DNA from 3 places in the Pseudarthrobacter sp. NIBRBAC000502771 genome. Region 1 is predicted to be linked to each of the others. Evidence: predicted binding sites of a transcription regulator. Region 1 holds the regulator's gene; each other region holds the start of a gene.
The links. Region 1 encodes LexA, which represses DNA repair genes until DNA is damaged. Its sites were predicted from a motif close to TCGAACANNTGTTCGA; they were not measured.

Region 1 (5,457 bases):
CCATGAAGCCGGCACGGGAGACCAAACGGGCCAACCGGCGTCGTAATGAAGTGCCCTCCGTGGCAATCGCCGGCTACACCAACGCCGGCAAGTCCTCGCTGCTCAACCGGCTCACCGACGCAGGGGTCCTCGTGGAGAATGCCCTCTTCGCCACCCTTGATCCCACTGTCCGCAAGGCCGAAACCGCTGACGGCCTGGGGTACACGCTGGCGGACACCGTCGGGTTCGTCCGTTCACTGCCCACCCAGCTGGTGGAAGCCTTCCGCTCCACCCTCGAGGAGGTGGCGGACTCGGACCTGATCCTGCATGTGGTGGACGTGTCGCACCCCGACCCGGAAGGGCAGATCGCCGCGGTCCGGAAGGTCTTCAGCGAAGTCGACGCCCGCAAGGTGCCTGAAATCATCGTCCTGAACAAGGCCGATGCGGCGGACCCCTTTGTGGTGGAGCGGCTGAAGCAGCGCGAGCCACGGCACGTGGTGGTCTCGGCCAGGACCGGGGAAGGCATCCCGGAATTGCTGAAGGCCATCAGCGAGTCCATTCCCCGGCCATCGGTCAAGATGGAGCTGCTCATCCCGTACGAGCGCGGGGACCTGATCAGCAAGCTCCATGAGTCCGACGCCGAGATCCTCAGCCTGGACCACCTCGAGGCCGGTACCAGGGCTGCGGTGATGGTCCGGGAGGGCCTCGCGTCCGAACTGGAACAATTCGTCGTCAATGACTGACCTCGCAGCCGGCGAAGCTGCGCAGACGGCGGGCGAGCAGTTCGTTATCGAACTGCTCGACCGCGCCGTCGCCGGCATGGGCGGACAAAGCCGCACCGGACAACACGAAATGGCCCGCCAGGTGGCCAGGGCCATCGAAACCGGCAACCACCTGTTGGTCCAGGCAGGTACCGGCACCGGCAAATCGCTGGCCTACCTGATACCGCTGATCGCCCACGCCCTGGAAAGCAACAAGCCTGCGCTGGTCTCCACGGCGACCCTGGCGCTCCAGACCCAGATTGTCGGCAGGGACCTGCCCCGGCTCCTGAAGAACATCACGCCGGCGTTGGACCGGCCGGTCAAGGTTGCACTGGTCAAGGGCAGGTCCAACTATGTGTGCCGCCACAAGCTTGAAGGCGGGTTCCCTTCCGAGGAACCGTCGGAAGGGCAGCTGTTTTCCCTGGGGGAGGACACCAGCGTTCCGCATTTCGCCGCCTCCGTGGGCGGACCGTCGTCACAGCTGGGCAAGGAAGTGGTGCGGCTCCGCGAATGGGCGGAGAAGACGGCCACCGGCGACCGTGACGAGCTGCTGCCTGGAGTGACGGACCGTGCATGGCGGCAGGTTTCCGTCACCTCAATGGAATGCCTCGGCGCCCAGAAATGCCCGATGGCCGCTGAATGCTTCAGCGAGCTCGCCCGGCAGGATGCCGCCGAGGCTGACGTGGTGGTGACCAACCACGCCATGCTGGCCGTCAGCGCGTTCGAAGGACTGGCAGTCCTGCCCGAATACGACGTCGTGGTGGTGGACGAAGCGCATGAGCTGCAGGACCGTGTGACGGGAGCCGTATCCGGGCAGCTGTCCGTGGCCATGGTCCACGCGGCCGCTTCCGGCGCACGGAAACACACCGCCATCACCGTTGACGCCCTGAACGCCGCAGCTGCCAACTTGGAAATGGCCCTCGCGGGCGCGCCCAACGGACTTCTCCCCAACGGACTGAACGAGGAACAGCTTGACTGCGTGGACCAGCTGCGTGAAGCGTGCAGGGCTGCGTTGTCCGATTCCAAAGGGGACAGCAATACCACGGCCGACGGCGGGCGGCAGCTGGCGCGTTCCCGGCTGATGCTCATCCTGGAACTGTGCGAGCGGCTGATCGCTGCCCGGGAAAACCGGGAAGTGGTGTGGTTCTCCCGCGCCAGCACCTTCGATCCCGGCCAAGGCTATTCGCAGCCCGATGACAGCGCGCCGGTCCTGATCAACATTGCGCCGCTGTCCGTCGCCGGGAGGCTGCGGGAGGGGCTCTTCGCCGGCCACACCGTGGTGCTGACCTCTGCCACCCTTGCGATCGGTACCGCCTTCGAACCGGCCGCAGGAGGCCTGGGCCTGATCGGTGACGGAGCGCCCAGCTGGACGGGCGTGGATGTTGGCTCGCCCTTCGACTACCCCAAACAGGGCATCCTTTACGTTGCCGGCCACCTGCCCAAGCCCGGCCGAGGTGTTTCACCGGAAGCCCTGGCCGAACTCGAAGCGCTCATCAAGGCCTCCAACGGGGGAGCGCTTTGCCTGTTCTCCTCGCGGCGGGCGGCCGAGGAAGCCGCCGATGCCCTCCGCCCGATGCTCAACATGACTGTCCTCTGCCAGGGCGAGTCGACCATGACCGCCCTGGTCAAACAATTCGCGGACGAACCGGACACCTGCCTCTTCGGAACCATGTCCCTGTGGCAGGGTGTGGATGTTCCCGGTGGATCCTGCCGGCTGGTAGTGATTGACCGCATCCCGTTCCCGCGGCCGGACGACCCCCTCATGACGGCGCGTTCGCGTGCCGTGGCGCAGGCCGGCGGGAACGGTTTCATGTCTGTTTCGGCAACCCACGCTGCCATCCGGCTTGCCCAGGGGGCCGGCCGCCTGATCCGGTCAACCGGGGACAAAGGAGTGGTGGCAGTCCTGGACTCGCGGCTGGCCACCGAGCGCTATGCGGGATTCCTGCGCGGCGCCCTCCCGCCGTTCTGGGCCACCACTGACCGCGCCAAAGCGCTGGCAGCCCTCACCAGGCTGGGCGCCGACGCGTCCTGAGAACGGCCGGATAGCGCCTGCACGGATGCCGGGCAGGCGTGCGCAGGCTAGAGCGAACGCAGGACTGAGACGACCTTGCCCATGATGGTGGCATGGTCGCCCAGGATCGGTTCGTACTGGGTGTTCTGCGGCAGCAGCCAGGTGTGGCCGTCGCGCTGGCGGAAGGTCTTGACCGTCGCCTCGTCATCCAGCAGTGCAGCGACGATGTCCCCGTTGGCAGCGTCAGCCTGGCGCCGCACCACCACCCAGTCACCATCGCAAATGGCGGCATCCACCATCGAATCGCCGGCCACCTTCAGCATGAAAAGTTCGCCCTGGCCAACCAGCTGGCGGGGCAGCGGCATGACATCTTCGACGAGCTGTTCGGCAAGGATGGGGCCGCCGGCGGCAATCCGGCCCACCAGCGGAACCATGGCCGTATCCAGAGCAGTAGGCAGCTCCGTGACGGTGGCGCTGTCCCCTGCGGCTTGGGGCGCACGGGACGTGCCCGCACTCTTTCCCCCGCCGTCCAGCGTCAGCGGCATCAACACTTCCATGGCACGGGGCCGCTTGGGGTCGCGCCGAAGATAGCCCAGCTTTTCCAGCTGCGAGAGCTGATGGGTCACGCTTGACAGGCTTGCAAGGCCGACCGTGTCGCCGATTTCCCGCATGGACGGCGGATACCCGTTCTCGTTAACGGAGCGCTGGATGGTCTCGAGGATCTTCTTCTGCCGGGGCGTCAGCCCTTTGGTGGTCCTCTTGGATTGCGGGGCGGTCCTGCCCCCGGCGGCTGCTGCTGCCATATTCGCCATTGCCTTTCGCTTGCCGCCGGAACTTCCGCCGGGCGCTGTTTCCGCCGTGCCGGTGGAAGGACTCCCACTGTCATTGTCAGACCCTGCTGGTCAACTTCAGGAGTGGTTGTTCTTGGTTCCAAAACTAGGCCAGCCATAGTGGTTTTTCAAACATTTGTTCTAGCGAGTCTCGACAATGTTCGTTGATAGGTGCTAAAACTTAACCAGCAAAGTTCGAATATGTGTTCTAACCAGCAGATGCCTCCTTCGAATACCCGGCCGGAAGATGTGCCCGGCGGCGGTTTGGAACGGCAAGGGCGTTGCGGGCGGACACCCGGGCAGCACGGCAAGTCCAGGAGGGCTTAGTTCATGTCAGCTTTAACTCTTCACCAGGTTTCACCATCGCCTGCACCGCTGCGGCTCACCCGCCGGGGGAGGATCGTCCTGATTGGGGTCCCGCTTGTAGTCCTCGCTGTTCTCCTGCTGTCACTCGCCGGGTTCTTCCATTCCCCGGCCAAGGCCTCGGATTCGGTTGCGGACCTCGCGGTGACACCCACCGTTACCGTGACGGTGCAGCCCGGACAGTCGTTGTGGGCCATTGCCGGTACCGTCGCGCCGGGCCGGGACGCCCGCGACGTCGTGGCGGACATTGTCCAGCTCAACAACCTTGACGCCGGCACCGTCCTTCCAGGCCAGCAGCTGTTCGTTCCCACCCACTGAGTGGGAAGCCGCGGGAACCGTCACATTTTCCGGTAGTTGCCGCGGCAACTAAACTGTTCAGGTGAACCAGCAGCTAGAACGTCTGAACCGGCTTCCCCTCCGCAGCAACCTTCGCGGACTGACTCCCTATGGGGCTCCCCAGCTGGACGTCCCCATCCTGCTGAACGTCAACGAAAACACCCATGGGGTTCCTGCCGATGTGCGGGCCGCCATCAGCGCCGCCGTTACGGAAGCCGCCGCAGGCCTCAACCGCTACCCGGACCGCGAGTTCACCGCGCTCCGGAAGGCCCTGGCGGAATATCTCGGGCATGGGCTCGACGAAACCAACCTGTGGGCAGCCAATGGCTCCAATGAGGTCCTGCAACAGATCCTCCAGGCCTTCGGCGGGCCAGGGCGCACGGCCTTGGGCTTCCCGCCGACGTACTCCATGTACCCGTTGCTGGCCAGCGGAACGGACACGCAGTACATCACCGGGGAACGCGCGGAAGGCTATGACCTCAGCGCAGAGTCCGCGGCCCGCCAGGTTAAGGAAATCCAGCCCAACATCGTGTTCCTCTGCTCGCCCAACAATCCCACCGGGACCGGGCTTGGGCTGGACGTCGTGGAAGCCGTCTATGACGCCGGCGCGGACAGCCAGGCCATCGTGATCGTCGACGAGGCGTACCACGAGTTCGCACACGACGGAACGCCGAGCGCACTGACACTCCTGCCCGGCCGTGAACGTCTGATCGTCTCCCGCACGATGAGCAAGGCCTTCGCCCTGGCGGGGGCACGGCTCGGTTACATGGCCGCAGCCCCCGAGGTCGCCGATGCCCTGCGTCTCGTGCGCCTGCCGTACCACCTCTCCGCCATCACCCAGGCCACCGCCCTGGCGGCCCTCGAACACCGCGAAGCGCTGATGGCCGACGTCGAGGACATCAAGAAGCAGAGGGACCGCATCGTGGCCGAGCTGACCAGGATGGGACTCAAGCCCGCAGCATCGGACTCCAACTACGTTTTCTTCGGCGGCCTGGAAAACCCGCACCAGGTCTGGCAGGAGCTCCTTGACGCCGGCGTGCTCATCCGCGATGTGGGCATCCCGGGCCACCTCCGCGTCACGGCGGGCACTGAGGCGGAAACCACAGCCTTCCTGACCTCCCTAGAACGCATCCTTGCCGGCCACGCCGCGCTTCACGCCTAGACTTGATACGGCGGC
Region 2 (5,457 bases), 1.8 Mb from region 1:
CGGGGAAGTACATCTGGGTGATGATGCGCTGGGTGAACTCGGTGCCGAACAGCGAGAAGTGGATGTGGGCCGGCCGCCACGCGTTCAGGTGGTTCTTCCACGGGTAAGCGCCGGGCTTGATGGTGGTGAACCGGTACGAACCGTCCGGGCCGGTGATGCAGCGGCCAATGCCGGTGAAGTTGGGGTCGATGGGTGCGGGGTGCTGGTCACGCTTGTGGATGTAGCGGCCGGAGGAGTTGGCCTGCCAGATCTCCACCAGCTGTCCTGCCACCGGGCGGCCGTCGCCGTCCAGGACCTTGCCGGAGACGATGATGCGCTCGCCCAGGGGTTCGCCGTTGTGCTGGATGGTCAGGTCCGATTCCAGGGCGTGCACGTCCTGGTGCCCGAAGGCCGGCGAGTAGAGCTCGATGGTTTCCGGGTCCGCGTGCTGCAGGCTCTTGGTGGGGTGGCGCAGGATGCTGCTGCGGTACGGCGGATAGTCCAGCCGGGGCTGGATCTCCGGCTGGCCGCCGTCCTTGAGCGCGCGGCGGTAGGCCTCGCCGATGGCGTTGATCTCTGCGCTGAGGTCCGCCTGCGACTCGATGGCCTTGTCCAGGGGCTGGTGGGCAGCCTTCGGTTCGGCCGGGGGCACGAGCTCTTCCGACTCCAGCTCGGCGTTGATGTCTTCCTTCACCGCTGGCTCCTTTCTGATCTGTTGGGTTTGTTGCGGCTGGGTACTTGGTGGTGCGGGTTTAGGTGGTGCGGTGCAGCGAGTCGTATTGGACCGCGTGCCGGACCGGGGCGTTCGGGGCGCCATAACCGTCATAGCCGCCGCGGCGTTCCACCATTTCGAAGAACACGCTGCCCACGGTGGCGGTGTAGAAGTGCAGGAACTCGCCGTCGGCATCCCGGTCGAAGAGCAGGTTGAGCTCCTGCAGGGTGGCCAGGAATCCGGGTTCCAGGTCGAACCGGGCGTCCAGGTCCTCGTAGTAGTTGGCCGGGATCTGCAGGAATTCAAGGCCGCGCTCCCGGGCGGCCCGGGCGGTGGCCACCAGGTCCTCCACGGCGAAGGCGATGTGTTCCTGGTAGGTCTTGCGGGCCTCGTTCCTGGTCTGCTGGATCGGGGCGAGGTTCAGGACCAGCCGCACCGCGCCGTCGGAAGTCTGCATTACCTGCGAGCGCACCAGGCCGCTGGGGCTGGGAACCTCCGCGAAGGGCTGCGGCTCCAGGGCCAGGGCGCTGGTGTAGAAGAGGACAGCTTCATCGAAGTGCTGCCACGGCTGGGCCAGGTTGACGTGGTCAATCACGGCCCGGGCTCCCGGTGAGGGGTGTTCGAGCCCTTCGCCGAATTCGTGGGTCCAGGCCGCGGTGCCGTCCGGGCTGCCCTGGCAGAGGAAGATTTCGGTGGAGTCCGGGGCGGCAATGCCCTGGAACACTTCCTCGTCCGCCTGGACCTTGCGGGCCACCACAGGGGCCTTGAGCTGCTGGGCGCGGGCGGAGGCAATCACGGGTGAATCGACGTCGAATCCCAGCGCGGCGATGGCGGGCTCCGCGTGCTGCGCTGCCTGTTCGTTGATGATCACGCGTGCCTGGCCCATGGTCCACAGCTGCACGTCCTTGGTCCGGTGGCGGCCTTCGAACTGGAAACCGAGCTGGCCCAGGAGCTTCTCCAGCTGGGCGGTGTCGTCCGCCTTGACCTCGGCGAAGTTGAAGCCGGCGGGTTCGTTCACCTTGGGCAGCGTGGCCAGTTCCATGGGATAACGACGGCGGAGCGCGGCTGGGTTGCCGGGCGTGGCTTCATTGCCGGCGAGCCATTTGGCGCTTTGCTCCTCCAGCCAGATCAGTGAACGCATCGCATCCACCGCGGTGCGTTCCACGTCCGACTGGCGGAAGACGTCGTTGAAGACCTCGAGCGAAACCGGCCCGGTGTAGCCCGCGCGGACCACGTGGCCCATGAACTTGGCCAGCTCGAACTGTCCTTCCCCCGGGAACACCCGGTAGTGGCGGCTCCAGGACAGCACGTCCATGGAGAGCTTGGGGGCGTCCGCCACCTGGACAAAGAAGATCTTGTCCGCGTTGATGTCCTCGATGGGGGCGGTGTCCCAGTCGCGGGAGAGGATGTGGAAGGAATCCAGGCAGGTGCCCAGGTTGGGATGGTCCACCATCTCCACCAGGCGGTAGGCGTGCTCGTAGTCGTTGACGTACTTGCCCCACGCCAGGGCCTCGTAGGCCACCTTGACGCCGTGGTCCCCGGCCAGGTTGGCGAGCTGTGCCAGTTGTTCGGCGCGGACGGCATCGTCGTCGATGGTGGCGGTGGCAACGTTCGAGCACACCAGGATGGTGTCCATGCCCAGGCGTGCCATGAGTTTGAACTTGGCCTCGGCGCGCCGGAGGTTGGCTTTGAGCAGGTCCGGGGTGACGCCGTCGAAATCCCGGAAAGGCTGGTAAAGGTCCAGGCCAAGCCCCAGGTCTGCAGCCATTTTCCGGACGTCTTCCGGGCTGAGCGGCGAAGTGACAAGGTCCTGTTCGAAGATCTCGATGCCGTCGAAGCCCGCGATGGCGCAGGCCTGCATCTTTTCCTTCAAGGTGCCGGAAAGGCAGACGGTGGCGATACCGGTGCGCATCAGGCGGCCACCTCCTCGGCGGCTACAAGGTCCAGGAAGTGCGAGCGCATGCGCTCCGGGTCAGCGTCCAGCCCGGTGAAGATCCGGAACGCGTCGGCGGCCTGGCCCACCGCCATGCGGCCGCCGTCCAGGACCTCGCAGCCCTTGGCGCGGGCGCCGCGGACCAGTTCCGTGTCGATGGGGCGGTAGACAATGTCGGCCACCCAGTGCCGGGGCTCGAGCAGGTCCAGGTCCAGCGGGACGCCGGGGTGGGCTGCCATGCCAACGGGTGTGCAGTGCACCAGGCCGTCGGCCAGCGGCATCAGCTGCGGCAGCTCCGTCGTCGTGCGTGCCGCCACGGTGCTGTCCGGGAAGAATCCTGCCAGTTCGGCGGCGCGCGCTGCGGCGCGCTGGGGATCCATGTCCACCAGGTCCAGGGTTTTAACGCCTGCGCTGAGCAGGGCGTACGCGACGGCGGAGCCGGCACCTCCTGCGCCGAGCTGCACCACGCGGTCCAGCCGCGCGCCGGGCAGGCCGGATGCCAGGGCGGCGGCGAAGCCGGAAAAGTCCGTGTTGTGGCCGATGAAGCGGCCGTCCCGGATGACCACGGTGTTCACGGCGCCGAGCCGGCGGGCGTCCGGGCTGACCTCGTCCAGGTGCTGGAGTACCAGCTGCTTGCAGGGGTGGGTGATGTTCAGTCCGTTGAAACCCAGGGTGCGGGCGCTCTGCAGGATGGCTCCCACCGCTTCCCCGGTCAACCCCAGTTCGAGCAGGTCGATGGGCCGGTACAGGTAGCGCAGGCCCTGCACGTCACCTTCCCGTTCGTGCATGGGTGGCGTGAGCGATGGCGTGACGCCGTCACCAACCAGTCCCACCAGGTAGGACTCAGTTCGAATGCTCATGCGTGCAGCTCCTTTGATACGGCACCGGGCAGGCGCGGACCTCGGGCCGCGCTGCGGGGTGATAGGGATTACAGTACAACAGATGTTCACTTATCGCACTTATGTTCTTTATACGAACAAATAGGGGCGAAAAGTTGTTGGGGCGCTGGGCCCGCTATCGCTGCGGAAGCCGGGCCGCAAGCTCGGCGGCGGCCTCCTGCAGCAGGGGAACATGGGCGATCAGGTCCTCAAGGTCCAGCCGGAAGACGGGAACAGCCGTTGCCAGTGACGCGAAGGCGTGGCCTTGGCTGTTGAGCAGCGGGACGGCAACCGCCCGCATGCCGGCCTCATTCTCTTCATCCATGACGGCGTAGCCCTGCCGGCGGACCTGGGCAATCTCGGCCCTGAACGCCTCCCGGTCCGTGATGGACTTCCCGGTCAGCGGCTCAAGCGGCAACTCCGCGAGGAGCTTTTCGCGCTCCCCGTCCTCGGCGAATGCCACCAGGGCCTTCCCGACGGCGGTGGTGGACAAAGATCCCAGGTGGCCGGGGTCGCTGGTCACCCGGAAGATCTGCGGGCCGTCCACTTTGCTGACGGTGAGGTGGTGGAGGCCGTCCCGGACGCTGAGGATGGTTGCTTCGCCGGTTTCGGCAGTCACCCTGCGCAATACCGGCATGGCCGTGCCGGCGAAACCGTGGTGGTTGGAAACACGCTGGCCCAGCTGGAAGATCCGGAGGCCGAGGTGGTAGCGGCGGCCATCCGGCTCGTAGTCCACGAATCCGTCGCGCGCCAGTGATCCGAGCAGGCGGTAGGTAGTGCTGAACGGCAGTTCCGCCCGGCGGGATATGTCGGCGGCACTTGCGCCACGGGGCTCCTCCCCCAGCAGCACCAGCAGTCCCAGGGCTTTGCCCACCATGTCCGTCCGGTCCGCCGCCTTCTTCGGCCCCACCTTGGTCCCACCCCCGGGCTCTTCGGCCAGCGCGGCAGGGTCCGGCTGAACGTCGTCGTTCATTGTGGCTTGGTTCACACTCATGCTTCGATATTGCCACAATGTGAGAGCTATTTCTAGATGGTGATTATTTTCTTGACAGGTGACCATCCTCACAGTCATAGTTTCTGTATCGCACAAGTAGCTCCCACCATGTGGCTACCCTTGCCGGGTCTTTCCACCGGACTCCAGCCGCATCGCCGCCCGCACCAAGGCAACGGCGGCTGCGACCCCCAGATCCATCCGCGACAATGTCGTCACACCAAAGGAACACCATGAGCCAGACACTTCCGTCCGCCGGGGCGGGTGCCCTCACCTCCGGCGGGACGCCCAAGAAGGCAGCCCTCGCCAGCTTCCTCGGCAGCGCCGTCGAGTATTACGACTTCTTCATCTTCGGCTCCGCAGCCGCACTGATCTTCCCCAAGGTCTTCTTCCCCGACGCCGACACCAATGCGGCCATCATGTCCTTTGCCACGTTCGGCTTCGCCTACGTGGCCCGGCCGGTGGGCGCCATCATCCTGGGCCACTTCGGCGACCGCGTGGGCCGCCGCAAGGTGCTGATGTTTACGCTGTTGCTGATGGGTGCCTCCACCTTCGTGATCGGCTGCCTGCCGGACTTCAAGACCGTCGGCTGGTGGGCTCCCGTCCTGCTGGTGCTCGCCCGCCTCTGCCAGGGCCTCTCGGCCGCAGGCGAGCAAGCCGGCGCCTCCTCCATGACCCTCGAGCACGCGCCGGACAACCGCCGTTCCTTCTTCACCTCCTGGACCCTCACCGGCACCCAGGGCGGCCAGATCCTCGCAGCCCTGGTGTTCATCCCCGTCCTGGCCCTGCCGGATGAGATCAAGTTCGGCATCGGCTGGCGCATCCCGTTCTGGCTCAGCGCCGTGGTGGTGGTGGTGGCGTTCCTGATCCGCCGCACCCTGCACGAACCGCCCGCCTTCGAAGAAGCACGCAAGACCGCCCAGATCGCCAAGTTGCCCGTCGCCGACCTGCTCAAGGGCCACTG
Region 3 (5,457 bases), 1.5 Mb from region 1:
ACGTCCGCAGCGGGGAGTTCAGCCACCCTGCCCTTGCCGTCGGTGACGCGGTCCAGGGTTTCATCATGGAACAGCAGCAGCACGCCGTCCGCGGTGGTGTGCACGTCCGTTTCGAGGTACCGGAAACCGAGTTCGACGCCGGCGCGGAACGCGGCCATCGAGTTTTCCAGGCCCTCAGCCGAGAATCCCCGGTGTGCCATCCCGATGGGAAGCTGCCGCCCGGCGTCGTCAGGGTGCTCAAAGAAAGGCAGGCTCACACTGCGAGCCTACCTCCAGCGTTCACGGGTGGAACCCGCCGTCAGTCCAGGCAGTCCGTCTCGCCGCAGGGAACGATGTCCACGCCATCGCCGCAGTGCAGCAGGGTCCGCCCGCGGCCGGCGTCCAGGTGGACCCAGACCGCGGTGTGGTCCGCCGTGATGGTGTCCACCACGCCACCCGCCTCAAACCCGGGCGCGAACTGGACCCGGACCCGGTCCCCCTGGCGCAGCTGCTTCCAGTGCGGAGCGGGCGTTGCTTTGCGCAGCGGCGCGTCGGCTGCGTGCTGACTGACGTTTCTTGCCATGGTTGCCCCCTTATCGAGCCGGCGGGAGGGTGCCTGCTCTCCACGCTTCACGCTACGGCGGGAAGGTAAACGCCAGGTGAGCGCGAGCTGTGAAGTTGGGGGTGCGGGGCCCGCACCGCGGGTCAGGAAAACTGGACCCCCAGGGCGGCGAGCCGCGCCTCCAGGACCTGGGCCACGCCGTCGTCGTCAAAATGCGGCGCCTGCTGCCCCGCCGCGCGGATGGCCTCCGGATGGCCGCTGGCCATCGCGTAGCCGTGGCCGGCCCAGCGGAGCATCTCAATGTCGTTGGGCATGTCGCCGAAGGCCACGACGTCGGCGGCGCCGATGCCCAGTGCGGCGGCGTATTCAGCAAGGGTGACGGCCTTGTTAACGCCCGGCAGGGACAGTTCCAGCATGGCAACGCCCGGTGAGGAGTGGGTGGTGGCGGCCAGGTGTCCGACGGCGGGCGCCACCTCGGCGAGGAAGTCGTCCGGGGTGCCTTCGCGGACGATGGCGAGGAATTTGACCACGGCGTCCTTGTCGGTGAGTGTGTCCCGCAGCGGGGCGGGGGTGAACTCGGCGAGGAGTTCGCTGGATTCGTTTTCGATGAAGCCCGGCTCCAGGTGGAAGCCGGCGAGTGTTTCCGCGGCAAACAGCGCGGCCGGGCGGAGCGCCTTGATGATGCGCCGGGCTTCCATGACGGTGTCGATCGCGAGGGTGCGCGCGGAGACCAGGCGGTCCGCCTCAAGGTCCCAGACCACGGCACCGTTGGAGCAGATCACGCGGCCGGTGTGGCCCAGCTGCTCTTCGAGCGGGTGCAGCCAGCGGGGCGGGCGGCCGGTGACAAACACCAGTTCGACGCCGGCGTCACGGCAGGCGTGGAAGGCCCGGACGGTGCGGTCGCTGATCTTTCCGTCGTGTCCGAGGATCGTTCCGTCAATATCGCTTGCAACCAACCGCATCCTGCAAGTCTACGTGGGGATTGGCCGGCGTCGTCCGGCCGGCGGCCCCCAGGCTGGTGCGCCCCCTGGTTCAGACGACTCCGCCGGGTGCCCGATGTCAGTCGCCGGGGCTACACTGGAACTATCGAACATATTTTCGAATAAAGGTGTGTTGTGGGCGTTATTGTCGGTCCCCGCGTGGTAGATGCGGGTGCCTCGTTGTTCTCGGTGCTGATCTCGCCAGTGGCGGTCGCAGCCGGTTTTCCGTCGCCCGCCCAGGACTATTTCGACGGGCGGATCGACCTGAATGCCCACCTGATCAAGGACATCACCAGCACCTTCGTGGTCCGCGTGACCGGGGATTCCATGGAAGGAGCAGGCATCAGCGATGGCGACGAGCTGATCGTCAACCGCGCTCTTGAACCCAAGGACGGGTCCGTGGTGATCGCGGTGCTGGACGGGGAACTGACGGTCAAACGCCTGCGCATCACCGGCACCGGCGTGGTGCTGCAGGCGGAGAACCCAAAGTACCCGGACATCCGCGTACCCGCACTGTCCGAGCTCACCATCTGGGGCGTTGCCACCAGGTGCCTGCATCATGTCTAGGGGGAGCGGTGCCTAAGCCAGTCCCCATGCGGCAGATGCCGCAGATCGCGCACGTGGACGTCAACTGCTTCTACGCCTCCGCCGAGCGCGCCTTCGACCCCTCGCTGGAAGGCCGACCCCTGGTGGTGCTGTCCAACAACGACGGCTGTGCGGTGACACGCTCCCCCGAGGCGAAGGCCCTTAACATCGCCACCGGCGAACCGTGGTTCAAGCTCGCACCGAGGGCCAAGGAGTGGGGCCTGGTGGCCAAGTCCAGCAATTACGAGCTGTACGGGGACATCAGCTCACGGGTCATGGAACTGCTGGGCAGGTATTCGGCATGGTTGGAGGTATACAGCATCGACGAGGCCTTCCTGGGCGTGAAGGGCGGCCCAGACGACCTCCTGGTCCTGGGCCGCCGGATGAAAGAAGCGGTGCGGCGGCATGTCGGGGTGCCGGTCTGCGTGGGCATCGCCCCCACCAAGACCCTGGCCAAGCTCTGCAACAAATGGGCCAAGAACAATCCCGCTTTCGGGGGCGTCTGCCTCTGGGCGGCGGTACCGGCTGACGTCCGGGAACTCCTGATGACCCGGTTGCCTGTGGACGAGATCTGGGGCATTGCCGGCCGGTTGACCAGACGGCTCAACGTGCTGGGAATCTTCACGGTCCAGGACCTTGTCAGTGCGGATCCGGTCATGATCAGGGACAAGTTCTCGGTGGTGCTGATGCGCACCGTCCTGGAACTGCGGGGCACACCCTGCATCCCCATGGAGGAAGAGCGCATCGGCCGGGACCAGCTGATTTTCTCCCGCTCCTTCGCCACTCCGGTAACAACAGCCGCCGGGCTACGGGAGGTGTTCAGCGTTACGGGCAGCAGGCCAGCGCCAGGCTGTCCAAGCACGGCCTGCAGGCAAAGGTCCTGACGGCCTTCGCTGCCACCTCGCCCTTCCGGGACAACGAGCAGGCCTATCCGTCGGTGTGCGTCCCGCTGCCCATGCCCACCGCGGACCCGCTCCTGCTCACCCGGGCGGCGCACGCACTGCTGCCAAACATCAGGGAAGGGCTGAAGTACGCCAAGGCGGGCCTGATGCTCACCGACCTTCGGCCCACCGGCAACCAGCCACCGCTGGAGCCGTTCGAGAACCGGCACGAGGAGCGCGGCATCGGACCCCTGCTGGAACATGTGAGCCATCGCTTCGGGCGCGGCTCAATCGGGCTGGGACATGCGGGAATCAAATCGGGCCTGGACTGGTCCATGAAGCGTGGCATGCGCTCGCCCCGGTACACCACGCATTGGGACGAGCTCCCCGTAGTCAAGGCGGCATGAGGACCGGTTTTCCGCCGCCGGCCGGGGCTGGCGGCGGAACCTGTTCGCGCGCTAGGCCCGGGACCTGTTTTGAATGAAGTGGAAGATGAGGACGACCACTGCGATGACCAAAAGGATGTGGATGAGGCCGCCGCCAATATTTGCGAGCAGGCCGAGAAGCCAGAGAACGGCGATGATAATAGCGATCCAAAGCAACATGAGAATCTCCTACATTGTTTTTCGTTCGAATTGCTGATTGTTCAAGCCGGCGCTGCACCAAAAGCCGGCCGTAAGGAATCCACCCCTGCCTCTCGCTCCGGGCCCCCATGCCACATCTGTTCTTCACGCCCATATGACGTGATGATTATCACCATATTTCAGGAAGGGCCAACTGGAAACGGCATACCAAATGGAAATGGGAACGTGTCTCATCACCTCGCATCCGAGGGGCGGCGGATAAGACGTTCCGGGACGTTTCTTGACCCTCCGCGACGCCGTATTACATATCCGGGTCGCCCCGTGAACCCCCGCTACGGGATTGATTGTGGGACGGCCGGGCCATTCGTAATCTCGACTCAGCATCCGCCCCAGCAGAGGAGTTCCCATGGCCGACCAGCAGGACAAGAATTCGCAGAACCAGCAAAGTACAACCCGCATCGTTGCCGGGCAGGCAGCGGGATCCACACGCCCGCTCGGCCTGAAAATCGGCATCGCCGCAGCCGCCCTGGCCCTGATCGGCGGGGGTGCCGCCGTCGCGTCCGCCGTCAACAACGGCAGCACTGCACCAGCAGCCGACGTGGCGCCCACAGGCAACCCGGCGGCCGAGCTGAAGCTTGGCTACTTTGGCAATGTCACCCACGCCCCGGCCCTGGTGGGGGTCAGCAAGGGATTCATCGCCGATGAACTGGGCAGCACCAAGCTCAGCACCCAGGTGTTCAACGCCGGACCCGCCGCCATCGAAGCGCTGAACGCCGGCGCCATCGACGCCACCTACATCGGGCCGAACCCGGCCATCAACTCCTTCGTGAAGAGCCAGGGCGAATCCGTCAACATCATCGCCGGCGCCGCCGCCGGTGGAGCACAGCTGGTGGTCAAGCCGGAAATCACCTCTGCCGCAGACCTGTTGGGCAAGACCCTCGCGTCGCCGCAGCTCGGCGGGACGCAGGACGTGGCCCTGCGTGCGTGGCTTGCCACCCAGGGCTACAAGACCAACGTGGACGGCAGCGGGGACGTGGCCATCAACCCCACCGAGAACGCCCAGACTCTGAAGCTGTTCCAGGACGGCAAGCTCGACGGCGCGTGGTTGCCTGAACCATGGGCCTCACGGCTGGTGCTGACCGCCGGAGCGAAGGTCCTGGTCGATGAAAAGGACCTGTGGGATGGCAAGCTGTCCGGCAAGCCGGGCCAGTTCCCCACCACCATCCTGATCGTGAACCAGAAGTTCGCCGCCGACCACCCGGACACCGTCAAGGCTCTCCTGAAGGGGCATGTGAAGTCGGTCGATTGGCTGAACAGCGCTTCAGCCTCCGACAAGGCCACCGTCATCAATGCAGCACTGAAGGAAGCCGCCGGCGCCGAACTGAAGGCCGACGTCATCGACCGTTCACTGAAGAACATCGTGTTCACCGTGGACCCGCTCGCCGGAACCTACCAGAAGCTCCTGGCCGACGGCGTGACTGCCGGAACCACCAAGCAGGCGGACATCAACGGCATCTTCGACCTGCGGGCCCTCAACAGCGTCTCGGACGGGAAGACCTCCGCCGCCGGGCTCGGCAAGGAATAGGCATCGTCGACTGCTCCGTACCTGCCGTTTTGGGCCGTCAGAACGGCAGGCACGGAGCAATCGATTCCTGCGGAAATCCTGTGCATTTCCGGCGCTGAGGCTCGGGAGCACGCCACTAGGCTATGGAGGTTGGCCCGTGGCGGGCCGCGGGAGCCGGGGGGATGCCAATGCATGGTTACGGGAAGAGCAGCAGGTCAAGGCCGGACATCCCTGGCGAACTTGCCCCACCCAATGTTCGGCGTTCCCCCAGTGGACGGATCCCGCAATGGGCCATCGATGAGGCATTCGGCAAGGCGGAAAC

Region 2: NIBR502771_RS05770 (shikimate dehydrogenase) is a predicted target of LexA. The motif match lies at 3,559-3,574, and genes of this name have one in related genera.
Region 3: NIBR502771_RS04350 (LexA family transcriptional regulator) is a predicted target of LexA. The motif match lies at 1,628-1,643, and genes of this name have one in related genera.

What each region holds. Positions count from the first base shown of each region.
Region 1 covers NZ_CP041187.1:3,934,386-3,939,842, reverse strand. Annotated here, with positions in the region: gene hflX (GTPase HflX) at 1-722, shown strand, start outside; gene NIBR502771_RS18330 (ATP-dependent DNA helicase) at 715-2,772, shown strand; gene lexA (transcriptional repressor LexA) at 2,820-3,554, opposite strand; gene NIBR502771_RS18320 (LysM peptidoglycan-binding domain-containing protein) at 3,912-4,262, shown strand; gene NIBR502771_RS18315 (histidinol-phosphate transaminase) at 4,324-5,442, shown strand.
Region 2 covers NZ_CP041187.1:1,212,012-1,217,468, reverse strand. Annotated here, with positions in the region: gene pcaH (protocatechuate 3,4-dioxygenase subunit beta) at 1-673, opposite strand, end outside; gene NIBR502771_RS05775 (bifunctional sugar phosphate isomerase/epimerase/4-hydroxyphenylpyruvate dioxygenase family protein) at 732-2,603, opposite strand; gene NIBR502771_RS05770 (shikimate dehydrogenase) at 2,603-3,484, opposite strand; gene NIBR502771_RS05765 (IclR family transcriptional regulator) at 3,639-4,496, opposite strand; gene NIBR502771_RS05760 (MFS transporter) at 4,727-5,457, shown strand, end outside.
Region 3 covers NZ_CP041187.1:911,334-916,790, forward strand. Annotated here, with positions in the region: gene NIBR502771_RS04335 (glycerophosphodiester phosphodiesterase) at 1-257, opposite strand, end outside; gene NIBR502771_RS04340 (hypothetical protein) at 299-562, opposite strand; gene NIBR502771_RS04345 (HAD family hydrolase) at 685-1,503, opposite strand; gene NIBR502771_RS04350 (LexA family transcriptional regulator) at 1,657-2,088, shown strand; partial or broken gene NIBR502771_RS04355 (Y-family DNA polymerase) at 2,115-3,394, shown strand; gene NIBR502771_RS04360 (lmo0937 family membrane protein) at 3,446-3,592, opposite strand; gene NIBR502771_RS04365 (ABC transporter substrate-binding protein) at 3,978-5,156, shown strand.